4 regions of the Kitasatospora sp. NPDC052896 genome follow, and region 1 is predicted to be linked to each of the others. Evidence: riboswitches for the same ligand, from Rfam matches in the RefSeq annotation. Region 1 holds a riboswitch; each other region holds the start of a gene.
The links. Region 1 has a riboswitch for magnesium ahead of ACIGXM_RS15675 (NRAMP family divalent metal transporter). Riboswitches for the same ligand answer to the same signal wherever they lie in the genome.
Positions count from the first base shown of each region.

Region 2: it holds a riboswitch for magnesium, as region 1 does, so the genes downstream of both, ACIGXM_RS27600 (VOC family protein) here and ACIGXM_RS15675 (NRAMP family divalent metal transporter) in region 1, are expected to answer to the same signal.
Region 3: it holds a riboswitch for magnesium, as region 1 does, so the genes downstream of both, ACIGXM_RS35655 (NRAMP family divalent metal transporter) here and ACIGXM_RS15675 (NRAMP family divalent metal transporter) in region 1, are expected to answer to the same signal.
Region 4: it holds a riboswitch for magnesium, as region 1 does, so the genes downstream of both, ACIGXM_RS27300 (NRAMP family divalent metal transporter) here and ACIGXM_RS15675 (NRAMP family divalent metal transporter) in region 1, are expected to answer to the same signal.

Region 1 covers NZ_JBITZU010000006.1:233,073-236,922, reverse strand. The annotation lists gene ACIGXM_RS15680 (hypothetical protein) at 1-203, opposite strand, end outside; M-box (ykoK) riboswitch at 524-702, opposite strand; M-box (ykoK) riboswitch at 942-1,120, shown strand; gene ACIGXM_RS15675 (NRAMP family divalent metal transporter) at 1,556-3,304, shown strand; gene ACIGXM_RS15670 (universal stress protein) at 3,411-3,845, shown strand.
Region 2 covers NZ_JBITZU010000018.1:95,530-99,379, reverse strand. The annotation lists gene ACIGXM_RS27615 (hypothetical protein) at 1-194, opposite strand, end outside; gene ACIGXM_RS27610 (polysaccharide deacetylase family protein) at 257-997, opposite strand; gene ACIGXM_RS27605 (class I SAM-dependent methyltransferase) at 1,136-1,786, shown strand; M-box (ykoK) riboswitch at 2,067-2,245, shown strand; gene ACIGXM_RS27600 (VOC family protein) at 2,564-2,980, shown strand; gene ACIGXM_RS27595 (ferritin-like protein) at 3,156-3,850, shown strand, end outside.
Region 3 covers NZ_JBITZU010000039.1:22,521-26,370, reverse strand. The annotation lists partial or broken gene ACIGXM_RS35665 (transposase) at 191-316, opposite strand; gene ACIGXM_RS35660 (transposase) at 624-983, shown strand; M-box (ykoK) riboswitch at 1,353-1,533, shown strand; gene ACIGXM_RS35655 (NRAMP family divalent metal transporter) at 1,814-3,454, shown strand.
Region 4 covers NZ_JBITZU010000017.1:138,030-141,879, forward strand. The annotation lists gene ACIGXM_RS27290 (hypothetical protein) at 1-259, opposite strand, end outside; gene ACIGXM_RS27295 (DNA-binding protein) at 381-812, opposite strand; M-box (ykoK) riboswitch at 964-1,141, shown strand; gene ACIGXM_RS27300 (NRAMP family divalent metal transporter) at 1,460-3,106, shown strand; gene ACIGXM_RS27305 (1-phosphofructokinase family hexose kinase) at 3,228-3,850, opposite strand, start outside.

The DNA.
Region 1 (3,850 bases):
GCGAGGAGGTACGCGAGGTGTACCCGGGGGTCGTACGCGGAGGCCGGGGTGTTCTCCGTGCCGGACCGGGGACAGGTGCCGGGGTCGTCCAGCCGGTAGGCCCGTTCCAGGCCGTCGTGCAGGGCCAGGGTGACGCGCGGGCAGGTGTGCGCCGGCCTGCGTGCGGCGCGTGTCCGGTGCTGCGACCAAGGTTCTTGACGCATCGTCAGATTCATGGCTGGGTGTGCCCTTCCTTCCTCGGGTGAGGTGGTGAGGGGTTTCCGGTCGGGGGGCGGCAGCCGCCTGCCCTGCGCGCACACCGCGGCGGACCGCGATGGCGTCGGGCCATCCGGACACGTCAGGGGTGCGGAGGGGGAAGGTGGCTACCGCGAGCCCGCGGAAAGCGGGGAGAGGCGCGGGAGGGGCCGATGACGGCCCGGCGTACTGCAACTCGCATCCATGCCTCTCGCCTCCTCGCGGTCGGGGCGCACAGAGGTGTGCGCCGTAGCGACACGGCAAGGAGCGGACCGGTTCCCCTGCGACCGGTTCACCCCAACTCGTCAGAGCTTTGGCACTTCACGGCGTGATCCAACTCCGAAGGAGCGGAAGCCACTTGGGATCAACCCTTAATTCGGGAAGATCTGTCCTGAACCTGGGCGTCTCTCGACGTCGTGGGGTCAGTGGCCTGTGTCCGTGAAGACGCCTCACCGAACGAGGTGCCTTTCAAAACCTCGACAAGACTAGACCCTCTCCGGTCGCACGCTTGCCGTCTTTGCCGAATCTTGACACCAGTGGTCGCGCCGCACGATGCGGCACGGAGCTCCAACACGATGCGAAAGTGGCTGCTGGGAAGGGTGATTACCGGCGAACAGCAGTGCCCGCCACAGCTGTCCCTCCGCCCCGAGGACGGCGTGCAGGTCCGGCTTGACAGTGTGTGAAGAGCGTGCGCCATACTGTGCGACGCGACACCTCGTTCGGTGAGGCGTCTGCACGGATACAGGCCACTGACCCCACGACGTCGAGAGACGCCCAGGATCAGGACAGGTCTCCTCGGATTAAGGGGTGACCCCAAGTGGCTTCCCGCCCATGGAGGGTGGGGATACGCCGTGCAGTGCCGAAACTCTTACGTGAGGGGTGCCGTCCAAGGGGTAGCGCCGGCCGGGCTCGGTTTCGTGCTGCCCTGGACGGGTGGCGACTTCGCCACCCGTGTGGAGAGCGCACCACCGTGCGCGGTTTCAGGAGGAGGTGGTCGGGATGGAACCTGGCAGTAGTCCCAGTGCCCGATCCGCTTTCGCACAGGATGTCCCGCACGCCTGAGCGGTAACCGTCCAATCGGTCCAACTACCTGACTGATCAACCTGGTTCGACGTCCAGCGGCAGGCTGCCCGACTGCTCTTCGGGCCGGTCCGGCCTGCCCGGACGTCCCCTCATCCGTGCCGTTCCGCTTCGCGGTCGTCGTGGGTGCGGTCCCTGCTGCCCGCTCTCCCCTGTCGGTCCCCGTGGCCGCTGTCCGACGCGCCCGAACGCCGGGCGTGGCCCCAGCCTGCTCGCAGGCACGCTCAGATGAGGAAGTGACATGGCTTTCAACTCCACTCGCCAGGCCCCGGAGCGGGATCCCGGCCCCGGCGACACGTCAACGGCCGCCGTGGCCGGCTCGGCGGTGATGGACAGCGCGCACGTCGGTGACATCGTCGGCGCGCTCGGCACGATCAGGCAGGACGACACCGGTCGGCGCAGAACCTGGTGGGAGCGGCTGCGCACGCTGCTGGTGATCATGGGCCCCGGCCTGATCGTGATGGTCGGTGACAACGACGCGGGTGGCGTGGCCACCTACGCCCAGGCCGGTCAGAACTACGGCATGAAGCTGGTCTGGACGCTGGTCCTGCTGATCCCGGTGCTCTACGTCAACCAGGAGATGGTGGTCCGGCTCGGCGCGGTCTCCGGGGTGGGCCACGCCCGGCTGATCTTCGAACGGTTCGGCCGGTTCTGGGGCATGTTCAGTGTGGCCGACCTCTTCCTGGTCAACTCGCTCACCATCGTCACCGAGTTCATCGGCGTCGCCCTCGCGCTGAACTACTTCGGCATCCCCAAGTACGTCTCGGTCCCGCTGGCCGCGGTCCTGCTGTTCGCGGTGGTGGCGGGCGGCTCCTTCCGCCGCTGGGAGCGGTTCCTCTTCGCGCTCATCGCGCTCAACGTGGTCATGTTCCCGATGGCGCTGATGGCGCACCCCAAGGCGGGCGAGACCGCGGCCGGCTTCGTGCCGCAGTTCCCCGGCGGCCTCAACTCCACCCTCCTGCTCATCATCGTCGCGATCGTCGGCACCACCGTCGCCCCCTGGCAGCTGTTCTTCCAGCAGTCCAACGTGGTCGACAAGCGGATCACCCCGCGCTGGATCAAGTACGAGCGGGCCGACCTGTGGATCGGCATCGCCGTCGTGATGATCGGCGCCGTCGCGATCATGGCCACCGCGGCCTTCGTCTTCCAGGGCACCGACCTGTTCGGCCAGTTCAGCGACGCCGGTGGGGTCGCCGACGGCCTCAAGCAGCACGGCAGCCACGCACTCGGCGCGCTGTTCGCGATCGTCCTGCTGGACGCGGCCCTGGTCGGCGCCAACGCGGTCAGCCTCGCCACCACCTACACCCTCGGCGACACCTTCAAGCGGCGGCACTCGCTGCACTGGAAGATCTCCGAGGCGCCCGTCTTCTACGTCGGCTACGCCATCCTGATCGCCATCTCCGCCACGATCATGCTGGTCTCCGACGCCCACCTGCAGGGGTTGATCACCCAGGGGGTCCAGGCGCTCGCCGGCGTCCTGCTGCCCTCGGCCACCGTGTTCCTGGTGCTGCTCTGCAACGACCGCCCCGTGCTCGGCCCCTGGGTCAACACCGTCAAGCAGAACATCGTCGCCGGCGTCATCGTCTGGATCCTCGTCCTGCTCTCCCTCGCGCTGACCGCCGCGACCTTCTTCCCGGACCTGACCACCGCCCAACTGGAGATCGGCTTCGCCGTCGGCGCGGTCCTGGGCCTCATCGGCGGAGGACTGGTGGTGCTGCGCTCCCGCGGGTCCGCGGCGTCGGCCGAAGCCGCGTTCGCCGGAGTCGACCTGACCAACGTCGAGGAGCTCACCGCCCCCGCACTGACCAAGGCCGACCGCAGGGCACGGATCGAGGCCGAGAAGATGGCCTGGCGCACCCCCGCGCTGGAGAGCCTGACCAGGCCGCCGTTCTCCCCGCTGCGCAAGGCCGGGCTGCTCACCCTTCGCGGCTACCTGCTGATCGCCGTGATCCTGGTGATCGTCAAGGTCGTCCAGATGTACACCGCCTGACCCCGCCGGGGGCGGGGGGGGGGGGGGGGGGCCCCCCCCCCCCCCCCCCCCCGGCCCCGGCGGTGCCGACCAGTACTCGAATCTCGCTCCCCGTGGGAGGTAACCCATGGCCACCTCGGCCGCTCGGCGCCCATCGCCCGAACACCGGGTGCTCGTCCTGGTGGGCTTCAACGGCAGCCCCCGGGGAGAACGCGCGCTCGCGTACGCGGCCGGCCACGCCGCCCGGACCGGAGCCGAACTCCTGCTCCTGGCCGCGGACGAGGACCCGGCGCTGTGGCCCACCCACGCGCGGCAACGCGACCAACGGCTCCGAACCCTGGTGGGCCGGGCCGAGGCCGCCCTGGCCGGGCTGGACGTCAACTGGCGCATGCGGATCAGTGGTGCCGCTCCGAGCGCGGCGCTCCGCGAGTCCGCGCGGGAGTACCGGGCCGACCTGATCGTCGTCGGCGCCTCCACGACCCGCTGGCGCCGGCTGCTCTCCCGTCAGGTGGGCGCCACCCTCGCACGCGACGCCCCGGCGCCGCTCCTGGTCGTGCCCTGATCCGC
Region 2 (3,850 bases), on a different contig from region 1:
GGGTCGAGGCCGAGTGCGGCCACCGCGCGCGGGTCCATCGGGGTGCCGGCTTCGGCGGCCAGGCCCGCGCTGCCGATGAGCGTGCCGGGTGCGAGTCCGGCGGCCGACACGGCCCGGCGGAGCAGGTGTTCGGCCATCGCGGAACGGCAGGTGTTGCCGGTGCAGACGAACAGCACGTGGTAGGGGGCGGGCACGGACGGCTCCATCGTCCTCGGACGGCTCGGGGAGACGAGCCTATCCGGGCCGCGACGACGGATCAGCCCTCCAGCAGGGTGCGCAGGTCGACCAGCTGGTAGCCCCGGGCCCGGACGGCGTCGATGATCAGCGGCAGTGCCTCGGCGTCGAGGTCGGTGGGCCCGGCCTCACCGCTCTCGTCGACGCCGACGTGCATCTCGACGATCTCCCCCGGCGCCAGCGCGGCCATCACCCGGTCGACCGCCTTCCGCACGGTCATCCCGCCGGGCGTGCCGAGATAGCCGTCGGTGTCGGCGGAGAACTCGATGTCCGCGAAGCCCAGCGCGTTGACCGCGGCGATGCCCTGCGGGGTGGTGGCGCTGTAGGGGAAGCGGAAGAACGGCAACGGCACCACGCCGGTGGCCGCCCGGATCGCCCGGTCGGCCCGCAGGACCTCCTGCTGGGCCTGGTCGGCGGTGAGCCGGTCGAACAGCGGGTGGCTGTAGGAGTGGTTGCCGATGCCGTGCTCGGCCGCCATGGCCCGGGCGGCGGCGGGGTGACGCTCGGCGAACCGCCCGGTGAGGAAGAAGTCGGCGGGCGCGTCGCGCTGCCGCAGCGTCGCCAGCACCTCGGGCACCCCGGTCTCGTCCCAGGCGGCGTTGAAGGTCAGCGCGACCTCCCGGCGGTCGGTGGGCATCCGCCGGTTCTCGCTCCCGAACAGCCGCCCGAGCGACGCGGGCGGCGGCGACCCGCTGGCCGCGGCGGCGGGCACGGTGAGCACGGTGACGGCGAGGAGGGCGACGGCGGCGGCGAAGCGGTTCATGCCCGGTCAACGCCCGCCACCCCCGGCAGGTCACTCTCCTCATTTGCTGTTCCGGCAAGGAACTTTGCCAGCCAGCACCGACTGTCGCACGCTCGCCGAAGGGACACCAGCCAACCAACCCGACCGAGGAGACGACCGATGACCGACACCTCGCCGCAGAGCACCGCCCACGAGTACTGGGAGGAGTTCTACCGCGACCGCGAGAGCCCGTGGGGCCGGGTCCGCAGGCCCAACGAGCCGCTGGTCCGGGAGGTCAGCGAGCTGCCCCCCGGCACCGCGCTGGACCTCGGGTGCTCCGAGGGCACCGACGCGATCTGGCTGGCCGACCGGGGCTGGCGGGTCACCGCCGTCGACGTCTCGGCGACCGCGCTTCGCCGGGCCGCCGCCAACGCGGCCCACGCCGGGGTCGCCGAGTGGATCGACTGGCAGCGGCACGACCTGTCGCAGTCGTTCCCCGCCGGCCACTTCGACCTGGTGTCCGCCCAGTTCCTGCACTCCCCGGTCGAGCTGGAGGGCGAACGGACGGCCATCCTGCGCCGGGCGGCCGAGGCCGTGGCACCGGGCGGGGTGCTGCTGATCGTCGGTCACGCGGGCTGGCCCTCGTGGCAGCACACCCCGCACTTCGACTACCACTTCCCCACCACCGCGGAGGTCCTCGACTCGCTCGACCTCGCGCCGGGCCGGTGGCGGGTCGAGCGCGACGAGCTGTTCACCCGCGAGCTGACCGACCCGGACGGCCTGCCCGGCACCCGCGAGGACAACGTCCTGCGGTTGCGCCACACCGCGTAGCGGCGACCACTCGGGCGACGGCCGGGAACCCGGCGCCGGTGAGCCCGGCCGCGACGTCCCCCAGCGCCCGGGCGGTCGCCGGGTCCGGCGCGACCCGGGACGGACGGTCCGAGCAGGCGGGTCGGCGAGGGGCGGCAGCGACAGGTCGGTGAGGGGCGGACGGGCCGAGGTGGTCGGCCGGTGCCCGCGGCCGGCCGGCAGGCATCACCTCCCAACGTCAAGAGTCGGCAAAATGGTCAATCGGTCGCCCGGCGGCAGCTAGGCTTGTTGAGGTTTGCAGAAGGCACCTCGTTCGGTGAGGCGTCTGCACGGACACAGGCCACTGACCCCACGACGTCGAGAGACGCCCAGGTTCAGGACAGATCTTCCCGGCTTAAGGGTTGATCCCAAGTGGCTTCCAGTCCTTCGGGCTTGGATCACGCCGTGCAGTGCCAAAGCTCTGACGGGTTGGGGTGATCCGGCGGCTCGGGCGCGCCGGTGAGCTCCTTGCCGAGTCGATGACGCACCGAAGACGGTGCGTCCGGCCGGGAGGAGGCGAGAGACATGGATTGCAGTAGTCCGGGCCACCATGGCCCCCATTCCCGCCTGTCGTCGCCCCTCCCCGCCCTGCGATAACGACCCGACCAGCCAAGCCTTCTGACTCAGCGTCAGTTCATCGGCCCGCGCCGACGCGGATCACCCGCCGGGCGGCGCGCCGCCGTGCGCACCCGACTCCCCACCGTCACCCGGGAGTTCGGGCGACCCACCATGACCACCACCACCGAGAGGAGGCCGTCTGTGATCACGGCCCTCGACCACGTCCAGCTCAGCGCACCGCCCGGCAGCGAAGCACTGCTCCGGGCCTTCTACTGCGACATCCTGCAGCTGGCCGAGATCCCGAAGCCGGCGCCGCTGACCGACCGGGGCGGCTGCTGGTTCGCGGCCGACGGCGGCCGGGTCCGGCTCTACCTGGGGATCGAGGAGCGCTTCCGACCCACCACCAAGGCTCACCCCGGACTGGCGGTCAGCGAGATCGACGACTTCGCGGCACGCCTGGCGGATCTCGGTGCGTTGGTGGTCTGGGACGAGAGCCTGCCGCCGCACCGCCGCTTCTACACCCAGGACCCGGTCGGCAACCTGCTGGAGTTCGTCGAATCCGTTCCCGAGTGCCGGCCGGCACCGGACCAGGTCCTGCTCGCCGGACGGCACGGCTGAGCCTCCCGGGTGGTGACCGGCGGGTGTCCCGGTGGCGGCGCCGGCTCGGCGGCCGATCCGCTGGTAGCTTCGCCAGCCGTTGCCAGGCAGCCGAGCGGCCCGCGGCCGAAGGACCGGGGCCGGTCGCCCAAGGACGGAGGCAGATGTGATCGATGAGAGCCGACGGGTTCCCCCTTTGAGCCGCAGGGACTTCCTCGCCTCGGCCGGCCTGGCCGCGGCCGGGCCGGCCGTGGTCGCCCCGCCCGCGGCGGCCGCACCCACCGCGACCCCCGGCGCGACCCCCGGCGGAGCGGTCGCGCGACTGCTGGCGGTGCCCGGCGACCGGCGTGACGTCCATTGGATCAGGGCGGCGCTCCAGGTCGCGGTGGAGCTGGAGTTCGCCACCATCCCGCCGTACCTCTGCGCCTGGTGGTCAGTCAGGGATCGTGGCCACCAGGCGGCCCGGCTGATCCGCCGCATCGTGAACGACGAGATGTACCACATGGGCCTGGCCTGCAACCTGCTGGTGGCGGTGGGCGGCCGGCCCCGGATCGCCGATGCCGTGCCCTCGTACCCCGGCCCGCTCCCGGGCGGAGTCCGGCCCGGACTGATCGTCCACCTCTCCGGGCTCACCAAGGAGTACGTGCACGAGGTGCTGATGAGGATCGAGACCCCGGAGACCCCCCTCGCCCGGATGGCGGGCGGACCGCCGAGCATCGGCGCCTTCTACACCGGGCTGCTGGAGGCGTTCCGCGACGTCCGGCCCGAACTCTCGGCCGAGGGCCAGCTGGCCGACCGGATCGGCCCGGACCGACTGCTCCCGATGGAGAGCCTGGACGACGTCGAGCAGGCGATCGAGATCATCAAGGAGCAGGGCGAGGGCACCTCCGG
Region 3 (3,850 bases), on a different contig from region 1:
TCTCACCGGCAAGCTCCAACCGGTTCAAGTCCCGCACCGCGCTGATGACATGGGTGGAGTCGGTGCGCTGCTTGCCCCCGGCCTCGATCAGCCCCTCCTGGGGGCAGTGTTCCACCAGCCGGTCGAAGACCAGGCGCTCCATGCCGTGCTCGACCAGCCGGGCCCGGAACTTCGCCAGCACCGTGAAGTCGAACCCCGGATCGGTCAGCTCCAGGCCGATCGCGTACTTCCAGTCGGTCGCCCGGACCGCCATCCCGGCTGCCTGGCGGTCGGTCAGGTTCTCCGCGAACTGCAGCACCGTGACCAGCGCCAGCATCCCCGGTGACAGGCCCGGCGCCCCGCGCACCCCGAACGCGGACGCGAACGGCTCGTCCGCGAAGACCTCCGCCAGCTTCTCCCGCGCCCGCATCGCCAGCGTCCCCTTCGGGAAAGCCACCGCCGCGACCAGCGCCGTCTGCTCCGGGACCTCCGGCAGCCCCACCGCCCTCATCGACACCCACCACCCCCGCGATCGCCTGTCCACGAGACGACCACAGAAGCGATCAAGCCGCAGTCACCCGACCTGCGGCCCGAATAGAGCAACAGAGTCCAGCAAGGCCACAAAGCACAACCCGAACGCCGAAATGCGCTCGCCGTTCCTGTCTCTGCGGGTCCGCCCGGTCAACCGCACCATCCGCCGGGCCGCCGACGGATCCCTGCCCGACTGCTGGCTCCTCGTCGAGTGGCCTCCCGACTCCGCCGAGCCCACCGACTACTGGCTTTCGACACTGCCCACCGACACCCCGCTACGCGAGCTGGTACGAATCGCCAAGATTAGATGGCGAGTTGAACACGACTACCGCGAACTCAAGGACGGCCTCGGCCTCGACCACTTCGAAGGCCGCAACTACTCCGGCTGGCACCGCCATGTCACCCTCGCCGCCCTCGCCCAGGCCTTCTGCACCATGCTCAGGCTCGACCCAAAAGTCCCTGCGCCGGCCTGACCCTCCACGCGGTCCTCCGGGAACTCCAGGCCCTCCTGGCCACCTGGACCGGCACCTGCTCCATGTGCGGCCAACCCACACCAACCCCCGAACCCCACCACAGGACCTAACAAAGCCCTACTGGTCGGCAGCCCCCTGGGCTCAGCCCCATCGAGTACGAGGAGGAGTACTACGCCGAACAGGCATCGACCCAACGAACGAACCTGAACACCAATCAACCCACCTTGACCTGCTGATCAGCACCCCCACCCGCCGAGGGAGCCTCGATCACCGCCAGTGTGATGCATGGCACACGTCAATGTAGGGTCAAGACTGCGTATATGTGCGAATCCGTCTATTTGGTGGGTCTAGGGTGATAGAGGTTTTAGAGAGACACCTCGTTCGGTGAGGCGTCTTCACGGACACAGGCCACTGACCCGACGACGTCGAGAGACGCCCAGGGTCAGGACAGATCCTCCCGACCTAAGGGTTGATCCCAAGTGGCTTCCCGCGCAGAGTGTCGCGGGATCACGCCGTGGAGTGCCAAAGCTCTGACGAGTTGGGGTGTGCCGGCCGTGGAGCCGTGCGCTGGAACGTTCCCTGAACACATCGACGACACGCATGGCCCGTGACGGGCCCGGCCGGAAGGAGGCGATGGACATGGACTGCAGTAGTCCGGGCCACAGTAGCCCCTACCCCCGCCTGCTCTCGCTCTCCCATAGCACGCGGTAGACACCCCACCACGAGCACCACTGACGTGTAACCAACCAGGCGCCGGCCGTGCCTGGTTGTGGCGTGGGCTGCTACCGCCTGCCCCGAATCGCCCCTGACCGGGGTATCGGAAGGCTGTCATGACCGACACCACGATCCGAGCGCCGCGCACCGCGGTGCTGGACGACGCCCACGTGGGCGACATCAAGGGTGCCCTGGGCACCATCCGAGTGGACGACGACGCCCCGCGCCAGGGCCTGTCCGCCAAGCTCAAGACCCTGCTGGCGATCGTCGGCCCCGGTCTGATCGTCATGGTCGGCGACAACGACGCCGGTGCCTTCGCCACCTACGGCCAGGCCGGCCAGAACTACGGCACCCACCTGCTGTGGACACTCTTCCTGCTGATACCGGTGCTGTACGTCAACCAGGAGATGGTCCTGCGTCTGGGCGCCGTCACCGGAGTCGGTCACGCCCGCCTCATCCTGGAACGTTTCGGCAAGTTCTGGGGCGCCTTCAGCGTCATCGACCTCTTCCTGCTCAACGCCCTCACCCTGGTCACCGAGTTCATCGGGATCACCCTGGCCACCGGCTACCTCGGTCTACCCAAGGCCGCCTCCGTCGTGCTGGCCGCCGCCATCATCATCGCCTCCGCCTTCACCGGCTCCTTCCGCCGCTTCGAGCGCATCGCCGTCACCCTGTGCGCCGCATCCCTGCTGCTGGTACCGGTCTACTTCCTGGTTCACCCGAAGGCCTCACAGATGGCCCACGACTTCGTGGTCCCGAACATGCCCGGCGGCAGCGGCCAGCTGTCCACCGTCATGCTGCTGATCATCGGCATCGTCGGCACCACCGTCGCCCCCTGGCAGCTCTTCTTCCAGCAGTCCTACGTCATCGACAAGCGCATCACCCCGCGCTTCATGAAGTACGAGCGCATCGACCTGGTGATCGGCCTGGGCGTGGTGATCATCGGCGCCGCCGCGATGATGGGCTTCGCAGCCGCCGCGTTCGCCGGCACCGACGGCTTCGGACAGTTCACCGACACCGCCGGCATCGCCACCGGCCTGGCCCAGACCTCCGGCCACCTGGCCGCAGTGCTGTTCGCGATCGCCCTACTGGACGCCTCGATCATCGGCGCCTTCGCCGTCACGCTCTCCACCGCCTACGCCATCGGCGACGTCTTCGGCATCAAGCACTCACTACACCGCGACCTCAAGGGCGCCAAGGGCTTCTACGCCGTCTACGCCGGCCTGGTCGCCGCCGCCGCGACCATCGTCCTGATCCCGGGATCCCCCCTGGGCCTGCTCACCGAAGGCGTACAGACCCTGGCCGGAGTACTCCTGCCATCAGCCTCCGTGTTCCTCCTGCTGCTCTGCAACGACAAGCAAGTCCTCGGCCCCTGGACCAACGGACCCAAGACCAACGCCTTCACCGCCGTCGTGGTCGCAGTCCTGGTCACCCTCTCGATCATCCTGACCGCCTCCGTCCTCTTCCCCGACATCACCTCCGACACGATCATCGACATCATGGCCACCTGCGCCACCGCCGGTGTACTCGCCGCCGGATACGCCTTCACCAAGCGACACACCAACACCAAGGGAGACCCAACCGACCACACCAACCACACCGACCGCGACACCTGGCGCATGCCCCCACTCCACGAACTGACCAAGCCAGCAATGTCCACCACCCGCAAAATCGGCATGGCCGCACTGCGCACCTACCTGCTGATCGCCATGGCCATGGTCATCATCAAGATCACACAAGTAGCACTCAACAACTAACCCCCCTCACCCCAACCGAAACAGAATCAAAGAGGGGACGTGTCTCACCAACCGATGTGGTGGTGACACGCTGACGAAGACGCAGAGCTGAGCCACACCGGGGGCACTGCTCACTGAGCCCTTTTAGCTGCTACTCGACAGGGTGAGACCGTGTCCACCGCTGACACCTGCACTGACCAGCCTGACCGTGCTCGGTGCGCCGACCACAGCCGCAGCCCGGTCACCCGAACGGTGGCCGCTCTGAAAAGGCTCACTGACTTCGGTGCTTGAAGCCAGTGGCGGTAGCAGATCTCGGGAACGACCGCGCAGGTCACTTACAGCCCCCTTCCATGTACGTGACGTCTTTTGAAGTGGAGAGAAGTGTTGGACGGTTGGACCGAGTTGGACGGGTTCGTG
Region 4 (3,850 bases), on a different contig from region 1:
GCAGGCCGGGCCAACTGCCGGTGTACCAGAGGTGGGTGAGGGCACGGGCGACCTCACGCAGCGGCTCGTCGGTGATCAGCTGGGGCGCGTGGCCGACCCCGGCGGGGAGTGCCGTGAGCCGGTCCGCGTGCTCGGGTCCGACCTCCCGTCGCAGGGTGGCGAGGTGACCGGCGACCAGGCCGGTCGCCCGGAGTTCGTCGGCGGCGAAGCCGGTCAGCTCCGCGGAGACGGCGAGGAACCTCTCCGTGGTCGGTCTCAAGGCCACCCCTTCGGTCGGCTGCTGTGGTCACGACACGCTCGGTGCCGCGGGAAGCATTCCTCGCTCCCGGCCGTCCCATGCGTCGCACCGAGCGAGCGGTGCCCGCCCCAGCCGGCTCGGGCTACTCGGGGCCCGTGCGCTCGGCCAGCCGCTCGTAACGCTGGCGTGCCGCCTGCGGGGTGCCGAGGCCGAGGCCGAAGGCGATCTCCTGCCAGGTCATGCCGCGCCCGCGGGCCATCTTGAGCAGGCCGGTCTCCAGCTCGTCCAGCTCGCCGCGGACCAGCGGCAGCAGGGTGAGCGCGGCCGTGACGTCGGCCTGGTCGACCTCCGGTTCACCCTCGTCGAGCAGGGCCGAGCCGGCCATGAGGAGCGCGACCAGCCGGACCACCTCGTGAGGGCCGGGGACGGTCGGATTGGTCTGCCGGCGGCGCTGCTCCTCGGTGGTCGCGTGCCGCTCGGCGAGCCGGAACAGCGCCGCGTACTCGCGCTGTGCGCGGACCTGGCCGGGGTCGGGGGCGGCGAAGGGACCGCTGGTGGGATCGGTTGCTGACATGCCCTCAGGGTGCGATCTGCGCACCTCGTTGTCAATGGACTGTGTTGAACGATCCGTTTAAGTTCCCGATCGCACCGGCCCGAAGGTCAAGCTTTGGTAATCGGTTGCCTTGTGCCGCAAGCATGGGTCTATGCTTGTCGAGGTTTTGCAGGAGGCACCTCGTTCGGTGAGGCGTCTTCACGGACACAGGCCACTGATCCCACCCGTCGAGAGACGCTCCGGATCAGGACAGATCTTCCCGACCTAAGGGTTGATCCCAAGTGGCTTCCGATTCAACGGGATCGGATCACGCCGTGAAGTGCCAAAGCTCTGACGAGTTGGGGTGAACCGGCGCCGTTTCGGTGTGCTGGTCCGCTCCTTGCCGCGTCGATGACACGCACCACGGGGTGCGTCCGGCCGGAAGGAGGCGAGAGACATGGATTCGAGCAGTAGTAGTCCGGGCCACAAACGGCCCCGCATCCGCATGTCACCGTCTTCTTCTCACGGCACGCGGTAACCACCTTCCCTGCGCGAATCTCGAGTCGCACCTCAGTCCCCGCACGGCCACGTGTCGTGACGGCGCCTCAGGCTGCCCGCTCGCAGGGGGGATTGCTGCTGCGTGCCTCCAAACCTCCCCCTGTCACGGGGGGCTCGGGAGGCTCTCAGTCATGACCGACACCATCACCACCACGGACCAGGCCACGGCGCCGCGCGGCGCCGTCCTCGACGACGCCCACATCGGCGACATCAAGGGTGCGCTCGGCACCATCCGGCTGGACGACGACGCCCCGCGCCAGGGCCTGTCCGCCAAGCTCAAGACCCTGCTGGCGATCGTCGGCCCCGGTCTGATCGTCATGGTCGGCGACAACGACGCCGGTGCCTTCGCCACCTACGGCCAGGCCGGCCAGAACTACGGCACCCACCTGCTGTGGACCCTGCTGCTGCTGATACCGGTGCTGTACGTCAACCAGGAGATGGTGCTGCGGCTCGGTGCCGTCACGGGCGTCGGTCACGCCCGGCTGATCCTGGAGCGCTTCGGCAAGTTCTGGGGCGCGTTCTCGGTCATCGACCTCTTCCTGCTCAACGCCCTCACCCTGGTCACCGAGTTCATCGGGATCACGCTGGCCTCCGACTACCTCGGTCTGCCGAAGGTCGCCTCGGTCGTGCTGGCCGCCGCCATCATCGTGGCCTCGGCCTTCACCGGCTCGTTCCGCCGGTTCGAGCGGATCGCCATCGCGCTGTGCGCCGGCTCGCTGCTGCTGATCCCGATCTACTTCATGATCCACCCGAAGACCTCGCAGATGGCCCACGACTTCGTGGTCCCGAACATGCCCGGCGGCAGCGGCCAGCTCGCCACCGTGATGCTCCTGATCATCGGCATCGTCGGCACCACCGTCGCCCCGTGGCAGCTCTTCTTCCAGCAGTCGTACGTCATCGACAAGCGGATCACCCCGCGCTTCATGAAGTACGAGAAGGCCGACCTGTGGATCGGCATCGTCGTGGTGGTCGTCGGTGGCGCGGCGCTCATGGGCTTCTCCGCCGCCGCGTTCGCCGGCACCGACGGCTTCGGCAACTTCACCGACGCCGCCGGCATCGCCAAGGGCCTGGCCCAGTCCTCCGGTCACCTGGCCGGTGTGCTGTTCGCGATCGCCCTGCTGGACGCCTCGATCATCGGCGCCTTCGCCGTCTCGCTCTCCACCGCCTACGCGATCGGTGACGTCTTCGGCATCAAGCACTCGCTGCACCGCGGCATCGGCGGCGCCAAGGGCTTCTACGCCGTCTACGCCGGTCTGGTCGCCGTCGCCGCCACCATCGTGCTGATCCCGGGCTCGCCGCTGGGCCTGCTCACCCAGGGCGTGCAGACGCTGGCCGGCGTGCTGCTCCCGTCCGCGACCGTCTTCCTGCTGCTGCTCTGCAACGACAAGGCCGTCCTCGGCCCCTGGGTCAACGGCCCGCGGACCAACGCCTTCACCGCCGCGGTGATCGGCGTGCTGGTCACCCTGTCGATCATCCTGACCGCCTCGGTGCTCTTCCCGAACATCACCGCCAACGCGATCCTGCAGATCCTGGCCGTCTGCGGTGTGATCGGCGTGCTGACCGCCGGGTACTCCTTCACCCGCCGCCGCACCGCCACCAAGGAGGACCCGATCGACCGGACCGGCCGTGACGAGTGGCGGATGCCGGCGCTGGAGACGCTGACCAAGCCGACCATGTCGACCACCCGCAAGATCGGCATGACCGCGCTGCGCAGCTACCTGCTGGTCGCGATGATCCTGGTGGTCATCAAGATCGTCGAGGTCGCGCTCGGCCACTGACGAGCCCGCCGACGGCCCGCCGACCGCCCCTCACGGGGGTGGTCGGCGGGCCGTCGGCGTCGCTGCCGGCCGGTCGGGGGCCGCGCCGGGGGCGAGGCCGGTCCGGCCGGGCCGGTGGCGTTCAGCCGAGCGCGGTGACGGTGACCCGGGGCAGCAGGTGGTGGTACGCGGCCGGGTCGTAGTCGCCCGCGGTCGGGGCGAGGACGGTGGCGGCGGAGAGGGCGACGGCCCGGGCGAGGCGGGCCGGCCAGGGGAGGGAGTCGAGCAGACCGGTGGTCAGCGCGGCCACCGCGGAGTCGCCCGCGCCGGTGGGGTTGCCGGCCAGTCGTTCGGGCGGGGTGGCCAGCCAGCTGCCGTCCGGGGTGGTCGCGAGCAGGCCGTCGGGGCCGAGTGAGGCGACCACCGCACCGGCGCCGCGGTCCAGCAGGGCGGCGGCGGCCCGGTGCGGCTCGGCCAGGCCGGTGGCCTCCCGCAGCTCGTCGGCGTTCGGCTTGACGAGGTCGGGGCCGGCGGCCAGGGCCGGCAGCAGCCAGGGCGCGGAGGTGTCCAGCAGGACCGGCACCCCGCGCCCGCGGGCGGCCCGGACCAGCGTGGCGTAGGCGTCGTCGGGAAGGCCGGGCGGCAGGCTCCCGGCGAGCACGACCACTTCGGCGCGCTCCAGCAGCGCGCCGAAGTGGTCGGTGAACGAGGACCACTCGCCCGCCGTGACGGCGGGCCCGGGCTCGTTGAACATCGTGGCGTCCG